One region of the Kineococcus gurbantunggutensis genome, then DNA from elsewhere that is predicted to be linked to it. Evidence: predicted binding sites of a transcription regulator. Region 1 holds the regulator's gene; the other holds the start of a gene.
The links. The regulator HspR, encoded in region 1, represses chaperone genes until heat shock. The targets are predictions, from matches to a motif close to ANTTGAGNCNGNCNGNCTCAANT.
Positions count from the first base shown of each region.

Region 2: a site for HspR is predicted at 4,551-4,573, ahead of ACRYR7_RS03280 (Hsp20/alpha crystallin family protein). Genes of this name have one in related genera too.

Region 1 covers NZ_JBJLSG010000070.1:2,253-9,395, reverse strand. The annotation lists gene ACRYR7_RS14010 (LacI family DNA-binding transcriptional regulator) at 90-1,130, shown strand; gene ACRYR7_RS14005 (sodium:solute symporter family protein) at 1,295-2,926, shown strand; gene ACRYR7_RS14000 (hypothetical protein) at 2,991-3,290, shown strand; gene ACRYR7_RS13995 (histidine kinase N-terminal 7TM domain-containing diguanylate cyclase) at 3,421-5,040, shown strand; gene ACRYR7_RS13990 (heat shock protein transcriptional repressor HspR) at 5,051-5,422, opposite strand; gene ACRYR7_RS13985 (DnaJ C-terminal domain-containing protein) at 5,579-6,547, opposite strand; gene grpE (nucleotide exchange factor GrpE) at 6,597-7,143, opposite strand, start outside.
Region 2 covers NZ_JBJLSG010000010.1:54,566-61,708, reverse strand. The annotation lists gene ACRYR7_RS03300 (sensor histidine kinase) at 1-245, opposite strand, end outside; gene ACRYR7_RS03295 (NTP transferase domain-containing protein) at 403-1,110, shown strand; gene ACRYR7_RS03290 (NAD(P)H-quinone oxidoreductase) at 1,120-2,115, shown strand; gene ACRYR7_RS03285 (glycoside hydrolase family 15 protein) at 2,112-3,863, shown strand; gene ACRYR7_RS03280 (Hsp20/alpha crystallin family protein) at 3,952-4,494, opposite strand; gene ACRYR7_RS03275 (aldo/keto reductase) at 4,629-5,597, shown strand; gene ACRYR7_RS03270 (sugar-binding transcriptional regulator) at 5,635-6,600, opposite strand; gene ACRYR7_RS03265 (ABC transporter substrate-binding protein) at 6,759-7,143, shown strand, end outside.

The sequences.
Region 1 (7,143 bases):
GGGCGCGGGGTCCGCCGTCGAGGACCGGGCGCGGGGTCCGCGATGATGCCGTCGACGGCGCCGCGCGCGCGGCCGCGGGAGGAGCGGGGATGGCGACCATCACGGACGTCGCACGGGCGGCCGGGGTCTCGGCGAGCACGGTGTCCTACGTGCTCAGCGGCAAGCGGGCGATCTCCCCCGCCACGCGGGCGCGCGTGCTGGACGCGGTGGACCGGCTCGGCTACCGCCCGCACGCCGGAGCCCGCGCCCTGGCCTCCAGCCGCGCGCACGTCATCGGCCTGGTCGCCCCGCTGCACGAGGACGCCGACGTGGGCATCGTCATGGAGTTCGTGCGCTCGGTCACCACCACGGCCCGCCGCCACGACGACGACGTGCTGCTGCTGACCTCCGAGGACCCCGGCGCCCTGGAGCGGGTCACCGCCGCCTCCCTCGTGGACGGCCTCGTCGTCATGGACATCGAGGTCGAGGACCCCCGCACCGCGCTGCTGGCCCGGCTGGGGCGGCCCTCGGTGCTCATCGGCCTGCCCCGCGACGCCCGCGGGCTGTCCTGCGTGGACTTCGACTTCGCCCGCGCCGCGCGCAGCGCCGTGCACCACCTGGCCCGGCTGGGCCACCGCCGCGTCGGCCTGGTCAGCGCCAGCGCCTCCTCCGTGCACCGCGCCGGGTACGTGGACCGGCTGCGCTCCGGCTTCCTCGAGGCCGCCGGCGCCGCGGGCGTCGAGGTCGCCACCGAGCCGTGCGACCCGGCCCCGGCCTCCGCGCGCGCCTGCCTGGCCGCCCTGCGCGCCGCGCTGCCGGGGCTGACCGCGCTGGTCGTGCACCACGAGGCCGCCCTGCCGCACCTGCTGGACGCCCTGGCCGCCGAGGGCACGCGCCTGCCCGAGGACCTCTCGCTGGTCGCGGTGGGCGCCGCCGACCCGGGCGGGCGGGCGCTGCGCCCCGTCGACGCGATCGAGGTGCCCGTGGCCGAGGTGGGCCGCGTGGCCGTCGAGATGCTCGCCGAGCGCACCGCCGGCAGCACCACCTCGGAGGTGCGGCTGCTCTCGGCCCCGCTCGTCGAGCGCGGCACCACCGCCCCGCCGCCCCGGGCCGGTCAGCACCCGCCGTCGGGGGACCGGCACGCGCGGTGAGGGCCGGGCCCGCCCGGGTGAGGGCGCCGTCCACCCGGGTGACCCCGGTTCACCACCGGTGAAGGAAGTGTGGTGAGGTAACCGGCGGCCTGCGCAGCCGTGGGCCGCTCCCGAACCACCACGAGGACGTCGCTGTGCGCACCGCTGCCGATCTCCGGCTCGACATGGGGGCCGTCGACTACGGCCTGCTCCTGTTCTACTTCGCCGTCGTCCTGGGCATCGGGCTCATCGCCCGCCGCCAGGTCCGCACCAGCCTGGACTTCCTGCTCTCCGGGCGCTCCATGCCCGCCTGGATGACCGGCCTGGCGTTCGTCTCCGCCAACCTCGGCGCCACCGAGATCCTCGGCATGGCCGCCAACGGCGCCCAGTACGGCATCGCGACCATGCACTACTACTGGATCGGCGCCGTGCCGGCCATGGTGTTCCTGGGCCTGGTGATGATGCCGTTCTACTACGGCGCCAAGGTCCGCAGCGTGCCGGAGTACATGCGCCGCCGCTTCGGCCCCGGCGCCCACGTCGCCAACGCGATCGCCTTCTCCGTCTCCAGCCTGCTCATCGCCGGCATCAACCTGTACGCGATGTCGCTGGTCATCGAGGCGCTGCTCGGCTGGCCGTCCTGGTTCGCCGTGCTGGTCTCGGCCGTGTTCGTCCTGGCCTACATCACCCTCGGCGGCCTCTCCAGCGCCATCTACACCGAGGTCCTGCAGTTCTTCGTCATCGTCGCCGGCCTGGTGCCGCTGACCGTCGTGGGCCTGAAGGCCGTCGGCGGCTGGGACGGGCTGAAGGAGAGGGTCAGCGCCGGCGTCGGCGAGGGCCACCTGCACACCTGGGCCGGCACCGGCATCGGGCAGGTCACCAACCCCATCGGCGCCGACTGGCTGGGCCTGGTCCTGGGCCTGGGCTTCGTCGTCAGCTTCGGCTACTGGACGACCAACTTCGCCGAGGTGCAGCGCGCCCTGTCCGCGCGCAACATGTCCGCCGCCCGGCGCACCCCGCTGATCGCGGCCTTCCCCAAGCTGTTCATCCCGTTCATCATCATCGTCCCGGGCATGATCGCCGTCGTCACCGTGCAGGGCCTGGGCTCCGCCGGCGGGCCCACCTACAACGACGCGATCCCCGCCCTGATCAACGAGTACCTGCCCTCCGGCGTCCTCGGCGTCGCCGTCACCGGCCTGCTCGCCGCGTTCATGGCCGGCATGGCCGCCAACGTCTCCAGCTTCAACACGGTCTTCACCTACGACCTGTGGCAGGACTACGTGAAGCCGGGCATGCCCGACACCTACTACCTCAAGGTCGGCCGGGCCGTCACCGTCGTGGGCGTCCTCGTCGGCGTCGCCACCGCGTTCATCGCCGCCGGGTTCAGCAACATCATGAACTACATGCAGGCGCTGTTCTCGTTCTTCAACGCGCCCGTCTTCGCGGTCTTCCTGCTCGGCCTGCTCTTCAAGCGCATCACCCCCGCGGCGGGGCTGTGGTCCTACCTCGTCGGGCTCGCCGTCCCGGTCACGATCTACGTGCTCTACACCGCGGACGTCCTGAGCTTCAACTCCGACCTGGCCGAGACCATGTGGGGCTCGATCTGGAGCTTCGTGTCCGTGGTGGTGGTCGCCGTGCTCGTCTCGACGTTCACCCGCCCCAAGCCGGAGCGCGAGCTGAGCGGCCTCGTGCAGGGCGTGGGCACCATCGACCTCAGCGGCGACCACGTCGTCGGCGACACCGCCTGGTACCGCTCCCCCGCCCTGCTCGGCGCGGTCGCGCTCGTGCTGTGCGTCGTGCTGTACCTGCCGTTCCTGTGACCCGCACCGCCGTGACCCGCACCGCTGCGACCCGCAGCCCCTGGACCCCCGCCGAGGAGGCGTCGTGAGCGAGGACCTGTCGAGCCTGAGCGAGGCCGACCGCCGCGCGGTGCGCTTCGCGCGCCGCTTCGACCTGCGCAACATCATCGGGACGGTGTTCGTCGTCTACGGCGCCGTCCTGCTCGTCCTGGGCGCCCTCAACGGCGAGCAGGACCGCGCGCAGGCCGCCGGCATCAGCATCAACCTGTGGACCGGGGCGCCCATGCTCCTCGTGGGCGCGCTGTTCTTCCTGTGGGCGCGGCGCTCCCCGCGCCCCGTGGCCGAGCTGGTGCCCGAGCGCGAGGAGGGCGCCGGCCCGCGCTGAGCCGGCGGAGCCGGACCGGGCCGCCGGGGTCACCCGGACGGCCCAGTCCGGCTCCAGCGCGCCCCCCGCGGCGCCGATGCCGTGCACGACGGGGGCGACGGGCACCCCGCGCGGCAGCGGGGGGACGGCGGTGGAGCACCTGATGGCGGTGGCGTTCTGCGTCTCCGCCCTCCTCAACGCCCTCACCGCCCGCATCGCCTGGCGGCGCCGGCGCAGCACCCCGGCCGCCACCGCGCTCGCCGGCGTCTGCGGGGCCCTGGCCCTGTGGTCCGCCGGCAACGCCCCGGTGCACCTGGGGCTGCCGGCGGGCATGGCCCGCACCGCCACCTACGTCACCTTCGTCGGCGTCCTGGGGTGCGTGGTGAGCATGCACCTGCTGGCGCGCACGATCGTCGACCCGCACCACCGGCCCGGCCGCCGCCGGGTCCTGGGCCTGGTCGTGCCGCCGGTGCTCGTGCTCACCGCCGTGGCCACCGACCCCTGGCACCACCTGTTCTTCACCAGCAGCGGCTACGTCGGGGACCCGCCGCACTTCTCGGTGGTCTACGGGCCGCTGTTCTGGGTCCACACCGCCTGGTGCTACGGGCTGCTGGCCACCGCCGGCGGCCACCTCGCGCGCGCCTGGTGGCGCGCCAGCGCCGTGGTGCGCGACCAGATCACCAGCGTCCTCGTGGCCGCCGCGGTGCCCGTGGTCGGCAACGTCGTCAACATCAGCAACCCGCAGCTCGCCGCCGGGCAGGACATCACCCCGCTGTGCTTCACCGTCACCGCGCTGGTGGCCGCCCACGCGGTGCTGCGCCGCGGGCTGCTGCGCGTGGTGCCCGTCGCGCGCGAGGCGGTGCTGGACACCGTCACCGACGCCGTGGTCGTCGTGGACGCCGGCGGCACCGTCGTCGACGTCAACCCCGCCGGCCTGCGGATGCTGCGCGCGGCGCGCCCGGACGTGCCCGAGCCCGTCGGCCTGCCCGGCAGCACCTTCCTCAGCGAGCGGGCGCTGGGCGAGCTGCCCGGCCAGCACACCCGCTACGCGCTGGAGTACGTGCCCGGCCTGCACCTGGACGTCACCGTCACCGCCATCGCCGACGGCCGGGGGCGCTGCCTGGGCCGCGTCGTCGTCGCCCGCGACATCACCGAGGTCGTCGAGACCCGCCGCCACCTGGAGGACCAGCTCGCCCTCGTGGAGCGGCTGCGCGCCCAGCTCCAGGAGCAGTCCGTGCGCGACCCGCTCACCGGCCTGCACAACCGCCGCCTGCTCGACGAGGCGCTGCCGGCCGCGCTGGCCGCGGCGCGCGCCGGCGGGGACGCCGTGGGGGTGCTGGTCGTGGACGTCGACCGGTTCAAGGCCGTCAACGACACGCACGGGCACGCCGCCGGCGACGAGGTGCTCGTCGAGGTCGCGCACGCGCTGGCCGCCGGGGCGCGCGCGCACGACGTCGTCGCCCGCTCCGGCGGCGAGGAGTTCGTCCTCGTGCTGCCCGGCGCGGACGCCGCCGCCACGCGCGAGCGCGCCGAGGCGCTGCGCGCGGCCTGCGCCCGCCTGGACGTCGCCGTGGGCGACGGCGCGCGCGTGCGCCCCACCGTCTCGATCGGCACCGCCGTGCACCGCGCCGACGGCGAGGACGCCGCCGGCCTGCTGGCCGCCGCCGACCGGGCCCTCTACGCGGCGAAGGCCGCCGGCCGCGACCGGGTGGTCGCGGCCGGCGGCCTGCCCGCGCGGGGCGTGCCCGCGCAGGGCGCGCCCGCCCGCTGAGCGGGGCGCCTCAGCGCGCGGCGCGCTCGGGCCGCCACACCACCAGCGCGGTGGAGCGCGCCGGCGAGGGCGGGCGCTTGCCCACCGGGGTGGCCACGATGTCGCCGGCCACGCCGGCGGCGAAGATGCGCCGGGCCTGCTGGCGGACCAGGTCCACCTCGGCCTGCAGCTCCTCGATGCGCCGGCCCATGGCGGTCACCTGGTTCTCCAGCTCCAGGATCCGCTTGATGCCGGCGAGGTTCACGCCGTCCTCCTGCGAGAGGCGCTGCACCTCGCGCAGCTGCGCGATGTCGCGGGCGGAGTAGCGCCGACCGCGCCCGCGCGCCCGGCTCGGCGAGACGAGGCCGAGCCGGTCGTACTGCCGCAGCGTCTGCGGGTGCATCCCCGCCAGCTCCGCGGCGACGGAGATGACGAACACCGCCGCGTCGTCGTCGTAGTCGTACACGCCCTGCCCCCTCCCGTCGTCCGGTCGTCGTGGTGGTGGTGCTCGCGGGGGCCGCCCCGGTCGCCCGGGACGGCCCCCGCGGGAGCGCCGCCGCTAGCCGCGCGCCCGCTCGGCCAGGCCCGCGCGCGGGTCCTCCCCGGCGGTCGCCCGCGCGAAGGCCTCCACGGCCTCGCGCACCGCGCCGTCCACGCGCTGCGGCACCACGACCTCGACGGCGACCAGCAGGTCACCGGCCTCGTCGCCGGCGCGCGAGCGCTTCACGCCGCGGCCCTTCAGCCGCAGCGTGCGGCCCGAGGGCGTGCCAGGGGCCACCTTCACGCGCACGGAGGAGCCGTCCAGGGTCGGCACCTCCACCGTCGCGCCGAGCACCGCCTCGTCGAACGAGACCGGCAGCGTCATGCGCAGGTCGTCGCCCTCGCGCTTGAACACCGGGTGCGGCTCGACGTGCACGGTGACGAGCAGGTCCCCGGCGGTGCCGCCGGGACCGGGCATGCCCTTGCCGCGCAGCCGCACCTTCTGGCCGTCGCGCACGCCCTGGGGCAGGCGGGCGTTGACGGTGCGCACCGGGCCGCCGCGCGGGTCGGGGACCCGCAGCGACACCGTGGCGCCCTCCAGCGCGGCGCGGAACCCCACGCGCGCCGACGCCTCGAGGTCCTGCCCGCGCGCCGGCGGCGGCGGGCCGCCGAACGGCCCGCCGAACGGGTTGCCGCCCGCCCCGCCGGGGGCGCCGGCACCGCCCTGGCCGAACAGGCCGCCGAGCAGGTCCTCGAACCCGGCCCCGCCGCCGGCGCCGCCGGCACCGCCGGCGGAGAACCGGGCGCCGCCGCCGACCATGGCGCGCACGCCGTCGTACTGGCGGCGCTGCTCGGGGTCGGACAGCACCGCGTACGCCTCGCCGACCTCCTTGAACCGCTGCTCGGCGGCCGGGTCGTCCGGGTTGGCGTCCGGGTGCAGGGTGCGGGCCTTCTTGCGGTAGGCCTTCTTGACCTCCGCGGCGTCGGCGTCGTGGGGGACGCCGAGCACGGCGTAGAAGTCCTTCTCCGCCCAGTCCTGCATGCTCACCGGCGTCCCCCCCTCTCCGTGTCCTCGATCGTGGTCACTCCCGCCGGGGTCATCCCTGCGGGTCGGCCACCGCGACGCGCGCCGGCCGCAGCACCCGCTCGCCGAAGCGGTAGCCCGGCTGCAGCACCTGCACGCACGTGGCCACCTCGTACTCGTCCGAGTGGCTGTGCATGAGCGCCTCGTGCACCGCGGGGTCGAACGGCTCGCCGTTCTCGCCGTAGCGCTCCAGGCCGAAGCGGCCCAGCGTGGCCTCCAGCTTCTCGGCGATGGCCGCGAACGGGCCGGTCAGGTCGCCGTGCTGGCGGGCCAGGTGCACGTCGTCCAGCACCGGCAGCAGCGCCTCGGCGACGCTGCCCAGCGCCGCGTTCCTCGCCACGTCCCGGTCGCGGTCGACCCGCTTGCGGTAGTTCACGTACTCGGCGTTCAGCCGCTGCAGCTCCTCGAGCCGCTCGGCGGCCAGCGCCTGCGCGGCCTCCAGGGCCGCGTCGGCGGCGCCGTCGTCCGGGCCGCCGACGGTCGGGGCGGCCGGGGCGCCGCCCGCGGCGGGCGCCGGCTGCTCCGGCGCCGCGCCGCGGGGCTGACCCGTCTCCGGGTCG
Region 2 (7,143 bases), on a different contig from region 1:
ACGCGCCCCTTCAGCTCCTCGTCGGGCGCGGTGACGTACTGCACGGTCAGCAGGCGCTCCTGCTGGACCGCGTGCAGCAGCGCGTCGTTCTCGGGGGACTTCTCGGTGAAGTTCGCGAGGTCCCGCTCGGCGTCCGCGTACTCCACCGAGACGGCGGTGATCGCCGCGACCGCGAGCATCAGCAGCATCAGGGGTACCGCGAGCAGCGCCAGGAGCTTGGCTCTGATGCTCAGGTTCCGCAGCATGTCGACCTTCCGTAAGCGATGGTGAGCGGTGAAGGGGCCACCGGTGCTCGAGCAGACGTCTGTTGTTCTCGGGCCCCGGGGTGCCGGGCGTGAGCGGGGAGGGGCAGAACCGCTCGTTCGGACCATCGGCAGGCGGCGCGTCGAGCGGAGGGAACCGGTGGGAGTCGTTCCGGGCGGAGCGGGGGCGGGCGCGGTGGTCGTCGTGCTCGCCGGCGGCGGGGGCACGCGGTTCGCCGCGCGCACCGCGGGGGCCGACAAGCTGGCGGCCCCGCTGGGGGGCGCGGACGTGCTGGGGCACCTGCTGGCGCGGCTGGTGCCGCGCTGGCCGGTGCTGCTGGCCGGCCCGGCGCGCGCGCCGGGGGTGCCGTCGGTGCGCGAGGAGCCGCCCGGCGGCGGGCCGCTGGCCGCCTTCGCGGCGGCGCTGGCCGCGCTGGACGCCCCGGGCGCCGCGCCGGCCGCAGACCCGGACGCGCCCGTGGTGCTGCTGGGCGGGGACCAGCCGTTCGCGGCGACGGCGGTGCCGCGGCTGCTGGCGGCGCTGGGGGGCGGCCCGCACGGCGGGGACGGCGGGGGCGGCCCGGTGGACGCGGCGGTGGGCGTGGACGGCACCGGGCGGCGCCAGCCGCTGCTGTCGGCGTACCGGCGCGCGCACGCGCGCGCAGTGCTGGCGGCGCTGCCGGCCGTGGCGGGCCGGCCGGTGCGCGAGCTGCTCACCGCGCCCGGGGCGCGCGTGGTCGAGGTGCCGGTGAGCGCGCGCGAGCACCTGGACGTCGACGTGCCCGAGGACCTGGCGCGCGCGCGGGAGCTGCTGGCGGGCGGGGGGACGGGGAGCGCACCGGGGGCGGGGACGGCGCCCCGGACGTAGTGTCGCGGCGTGCGTGCCGTGGTCGTCGAAGAGCCGGGGGGCCCGCGGGCCCTGCGCGTGGTGGAGCTGCCGGACCCGCAGCCGGGCCCGGGCGAGGTGGTCGTGCGGGTCGCGGCCGCCGGCGTCAACCGCGCCGACGTGATGCAGCGGCTGGGCAGGTACCCCTCGCCGCCGGGCGCCCCGCCGAACCCGGGCCTGGAGGTCTCCGGCTGGGTGGAGGGCGTCGGCGAGGGCGTCGCGGGCTGGTCCGCCGGCGACGAGGTGTGCGCGCTGCTGGGCGGCGGCGGGTACGCCGAGCGGGTCGCGGTGCCCGCCGGGCAGCTCCTGCCGGTGCCGGCGGGGGTGGACCTCGTGGACGCCGCGGCGCTGCCGGAGGTGGCGGCGACGGTGTGGAGCAACGTGTTCACCCTGGCCGGGCTGCGCCCGGGCGAGCTGCTGCTCGTGCACGGCGGCTCCAGCGGCATCGGGACGATGGCGGTGCAGCTGGCGCGGGCGGTCGGCGCGCGCGTGGCGGTGACGGCGGGCTCGGCGGACAAGCTGGCCCGCTGCGCGGAGCTGGGCGCGCAGCTCGGGGTGAACTACCGCGAGGAGGACTTCGTCGAGGCCGTGCGCGCCTTCGAGCCGGCCGGCGCGGACGTCGTGCTGGACGTGGTGGGCGGGCCGTACCTGGGGCGCAACGTGGACGTGCTCGCCACCGGCGGGCGCCTGGTCGTCATCGGCACGCAGGGCGGCGCGCGCGCGGAGCTGGACCTGGGGAAGCTGCTGGTCAAGCGCGCCTCGGTGCACGCCACGACGCTGCGGGCGCGCCCGGCGGCGGAGAAGGCCGCGGTCGTGGCCAGCGTGCGCGACCACGTGTGGCCGCTGGTGGCCGACGGGGCGGTGCGCCCGGTGGTGCACGAGCGCTTCGCGCTGGAGGACGCCGCGCGCGCCCACGAGGTGATGGAGGGCTCCTCGCACGTGGGCAAGCTGTTGCTGACCACGGGGGCCCGGGGACCGGCGGCGTGACGCCCGAGGAGGTCCGGGCGCTCTTCCCCCCGCAGGTGCTGCGCGACTACGCGCTGGTGGCCGACGGGGCGCGCGGGGCGGTCGTGGGCCCGCGCGGGGCCGTGGTGTGGATGTGCGCGCCGGGCTGGCACGACGACGCGGTCCTGGCCTCGCTGCTGGGCGGGCGCGGGGTCTTCGCCGTCACCCCCACCCACCCGTTCGTGTGGGGCGGGCACTACGAGGAGGGCACGCTCGTCTTCCGGCACCGCTGGACCAGCCGCGGCGACGGCACGATCGAGTGCCGCGACGCGATGGCGATGCCCAGCGACCCGCACCGGGCGGTGCTGCTGCGGCAGGTGCGCGCCGCGGAGGGCGACGCCGAGGTGGAGGTGGTGCTGGACCTGCGCGCCCGCTTCGGCACCCGCGCGCTGCGCGACGTGCGCCGCGGCGACGACGGCCGCTGGAGCGCCCGCACCGACGGCCTGCGGGTGCGCCTGTCCGGGCTGGCCGAGGCCGAGGTGGACGACGGGGTCTTCACCGCCCGGCTGCGGGTGCCCGCCGGGGGCCGGCACGACCTGGTGCTGGAGGTGTCCGACGCGCAGCTGCCGGACCCGGTGGACCCGCAGCACGCCTGGGCCTCCACGATGCACACCTGGCGCTCAGCGGTGCCGGACGTGGCGCACTCGGTGGCGCCGACGGAGGCGCGGCACTCCTACGCGGTGATCCGCGGGCTGACCTCGGACTCCGGCGGGATGGTGGCGGCGGCGACGATGTCGCTGCCCGAGCACGCCGAGAACGGCCGCAGCTACGACTACCGCTACGCGTGGGTGCGCGACCAGTGCTACGCCGGGCTGGCGATGGCGGCGTGCGGGGGCCCGTACCCGCTCTTCGACACCCTCGTGGCGTTCGTGGTGCAGCGGGTGCTGGCCGACGGCCCGCACCTGCGGCCGGCGTACACCGTGCACGGGCTCGAGGTGCCCGGCGAGCGCGCCACCGGCCTGCCCGGCTACCCGGGCGGGTGGGACGTGGCCGGCAACCACGTGCGCGACCAGTTCCAGCTCGACGTGTTCGGCACGGTGCTGCAGCTGCTGGCCGCGGCGATCGAGCACGACCGCCTGGACGCCGACGGCTGGCGGGCGGTGGAGGCGGCGGTGAGCGCCATCGAGCAGCGCTGGGGCGAGCCCGAGGCGGGCATCTGGGAGCTGCAGGACGACTGGTGGGCGCACTCGCGCCTGGAGTGCGTGGCGGGGCTGCGCAGCATCGCGGCGGTGTGCCCGCCGGCGGACGCGGTGCGCGCGGCGACGCTGGCGGACGCGGTCCTGGCCGAGACCTCGCGGCGCTGCCTGCACCCGGACGAGGGGCGCTGGCAGCGCAGCCCGGGCCAGCCGGGCGTGGACGCGGCGCTGCTGCGCCCGGCGCTGCACGGGGCGGTCCCCCTGGACGACCCGCGCCAGCGGGCCACCCTGGCGGCGGTGCGGCGCGACCTCGTGGAGGACCACTACGTCTACCGCTACTCCCCCGACTCGATGCCGCTGGGATCGACGGAGGGGGCGTTCCTGCTGTGCGGGTTCCTGCTGGCCGAGGCGCTGCACGCCGACGGGCAGCACGTGGAGGCGTTCCGGTTCTTCGAGCGCAACCGGGCCGCGTGCGGGCCGGCGGCGCTGCTGGCCGAGGAGTGGGACGTGTCCCAGCGCCAGCTGCGCGGCAACCTGCCGCAGGCGTTCGTGCACGCGGCCCTGCTGCACAGCTCGATCTCCCTGGGCACCTGAGCGCCCGGGGCGGACGACCCACGACCACGGACGTGCGAGAACCCGCGGTGGCCGGGGGTCGTGCCGTCCGGCCACCGCGGGGCGGGGGTCACTCGCCCTGCTGCTCGCCCTGCTCGGCGGGCTGCTCGACCTGCTGCTCGGCCGGGGCCTGAGCGCTCTCGCCGGCCTCGACGGCCTGCGGGGCCGCGGTGGCGACGGCGATGCGGGTCGGCTGGGCGGTGGTGTGCGCACCGGCCACGCGGACGGTGAGCACGCCCGCGTCGTAGGCCGCGCTCACCGCGTCGGCGGAGGTGTTCGCCGGCAGGGTGAAGGAGCGGCGGAAGCTGCCGTAGCGGACCTCGCTGCGGCCGCGCTGGGCGTCGGTGCGGGTGTCCTTGCGCTCGCCGCGCACGACGAGGCGGTCGGCGTCGACCTCGACGGTCACGTCCTCGAGCGCCACGCCGGGCAGCTCCAGACGGACCAGGGCGTCGTCGCCGTCGCGGACGACCTCGGTGGCGGGCACGAAGCCGGTGGTGCGGCCGGTGCTCGCCGGGGTCAGCGGGCCGAAGGCGCGGCGGACGAGGGTGTCGAACTGCGCGTCGAAGGCCGCCTCGAACGGGGTGCGGCGGTTCCACACGGAGAGGGTGTTCACGGCTGTCCTCCTGGGACGATCCACGGCGCCCGGGGCGAGCGCCTTCGACTCACACAACGTGAGCCCCCTCCGCTCAATTCCGCGTTCGCCCCCGGCGAAGGGCGGAGCGGGACGGACGCGGGCAGGATCGATCCATGGACTACGTGAAGCTGGGCAGCACCGGCCTGGAGGTCTCCCGCCTGTGCCTGGGCTGCATGAGCTACGGCGACCCGGCCCGCGGCGGGCACCCGTGGACGCTGCCCCTGGAGGACAGCGCCCCCTTCCTGCGCCGCGCCTTCGACGCGGGCGTGAACTTCTTCGACACCGCCAACGTGTACTCCAACGGCTCCTCCGAGGAGATCCTCGGCGAGGTCCTCCTCAAGCACGTCCCGCGCGAGGAGGTCGTCGTGGCGACCAAGGTGAACGGGCGGATGCGCCCGGGCCCCAACGGCGCGGGCCTGTCGCGCCAGGCGATCCTCACCGAGGTCGACAACAGCCTGCGCCGCCTGGGCACCGACCACGTCGACCTGTACCAGATCCACCGCTGGGACCCCACCACGCCGGTGGAGGAGACGCTGCAGGCGCTGCACGACGTCGTCCGGGCCGGCAAGGCCCGCTACATCGGGGCCTCGAGCATGTGGGCGTGGCAGTTCGCCAAGGCCCTGCACCTGCAGGACGCGAACGGCTGGACCCGCTTCGCCACCATGCAGGACCACTACAACCTCCTCTACCGCGAGGAGGAGCGCGAGATGCTGCCGCTGTGCGCGGACGAGGGCGTCGGGGTGATCCCGTGGAGCCCGCTGGCGCGCGGCAAGCTCACCCGCGACTGGGACGCGGCGACGAACCGCTCCGAGAAGGACGAGTTCGGCAAGACGCTCTACCGCGACTCCGACGAGCGGATCGTGCAGGCGGTGGCGCGGGTGGCCGGGCGCCGCGGGGTGCCGCGCGCGCAGGTGGCGCTGGCGTGGGTGGCGCGCAACCCGGTCGTCGTGGCGCCGATCGTGGGCGCGACCAAGCCGCACCACCTCGACGACGCCCTGGCGGCGCTGGAGCTGGAGCTGACCGAGCAGGAGGTCGCTGAGCTGGAGGCGCCGTACGAGCCGCACGAGGTCGTCGGCTTCTGACGCCGGCGGGCCGGCCCGCTCAGCCGGGCAGGTCCGCTCAGCCGGGCAGGTCCAGCACGGCGCGCGCGAGGTCGGCGTGCGTGACGAGGGTGCCCACCAGGCCGCTGCGCAGGACGGCGGCGGTGGCCCCCGCGCGCACGCCGGCCGCGCCGGTGGACATGGCCAGGACCTCGCCGGTGCGGCGCAGCTGCTCGCCGCTGACGCCGACGACGCGGTCGGCCAGGCCCGGCACCTCGGCGCCGTCGGCGCCCAGCAGCACCCCGGTGACCTCGGCGACGACGCCGGCGGCGGCCAGGTGCTCGGCGGTGGCGGGGTCCAGGGAGTCCAGGGCGGTGGACTCCCCCGGCAGCCAGGCGCCCACCGAGACGACGGCGCGGGTGAGGGTGTCCAGCTCGGCCAGGGCCCGGGCGATCTCGGGCTGCGAGCGCAGGCTGCCGGCGGTGGCGGCGTCGGGCACGGCCAGCGGCGCGTAGAACGTCGCGGCCGAGGAGCCGGTGGCCTCGGCGGCGTGGCGCACGAGGTCCACGGCGCTGCCCTCGACGTCGGGGCGGGGCAGGGCGCCGGCGAGCTGCACGAAGCGGGCGCGCAGCGGCGCGGACAGCGCGGCGACGAGGGCGGAGACGGTGCGGCCCCAGGCCAGGCCGACGACGTCCTCGGGGGCGACGGTCTCCTCCAGCAGCCCGGCGGTGAACTGGGCGACGGCGCGGCGCTGCGCGGGCACGTCCTGGCCGTCGGGGCGCACGACGTAGGCGGCGCGCAGGCCGAAGCGCGCACGCAGGGCCTCGCCGAGCTCGCCGTCCAGCGCGGGCGGGGTGAGCACGCGGATCTGCACGAGCCCGGCGTCGCGGGCGTCGGCGAGCAGGCGGGCGACCTTGAAGCGGCTGACGCCGAGCTCCTCGGCGATGCGGACCTTCGTCCAGTCCTCGACGTAGAAGCGCCGGGCGACGGCGGCGGCCAGGGCCAGCCCGGACGTCGTCGCCCCCTGCGCGGGCACCTTCGCCACGGCACCTCCCGGGAGCGGTTGACAACGCGAGCGCTCGCGAGAACACTGACGCTCGCTTGAGAGTATCCCGCTCATCTGAGCGCAGGCAAGGCCCCAGGGCCACGGCCCCGCGGCCCGTGCCGGCCCGCACACCGGTCGACGACGACGATGGAGGGACGATGGTCGGACGGCGCACTCCCCGCGCCACCCCGAGCCGACGCGCGGCGATGGGCGGTGCGCTGGCGGGGATCGGCGGCGCCACCCTGCTGGGCGGCTGCGCCGGGGCGGGCGACGCCGTGGGCGGCGGCGGGGACGACAGCATCAACGTGCTGATGGTCAACAACCCGCAGATGGTGGACCTGCAGCAGCTCACCCGCGACCACTTCACCGCGAGCACCGGCATCACCGTGAACTACACGGTCCTGCCGGAGAACGACGTGCGCGACAAGATCACCCAGGAGTTCTCCAGCCAGGCCGGCACCTACGACGTGGCCTCGATCTCCAACTACGAGGTGCCGTTCTACTCCAAGCTGGGCTGGCTGGCCCCCCTGGACGAGCACATCG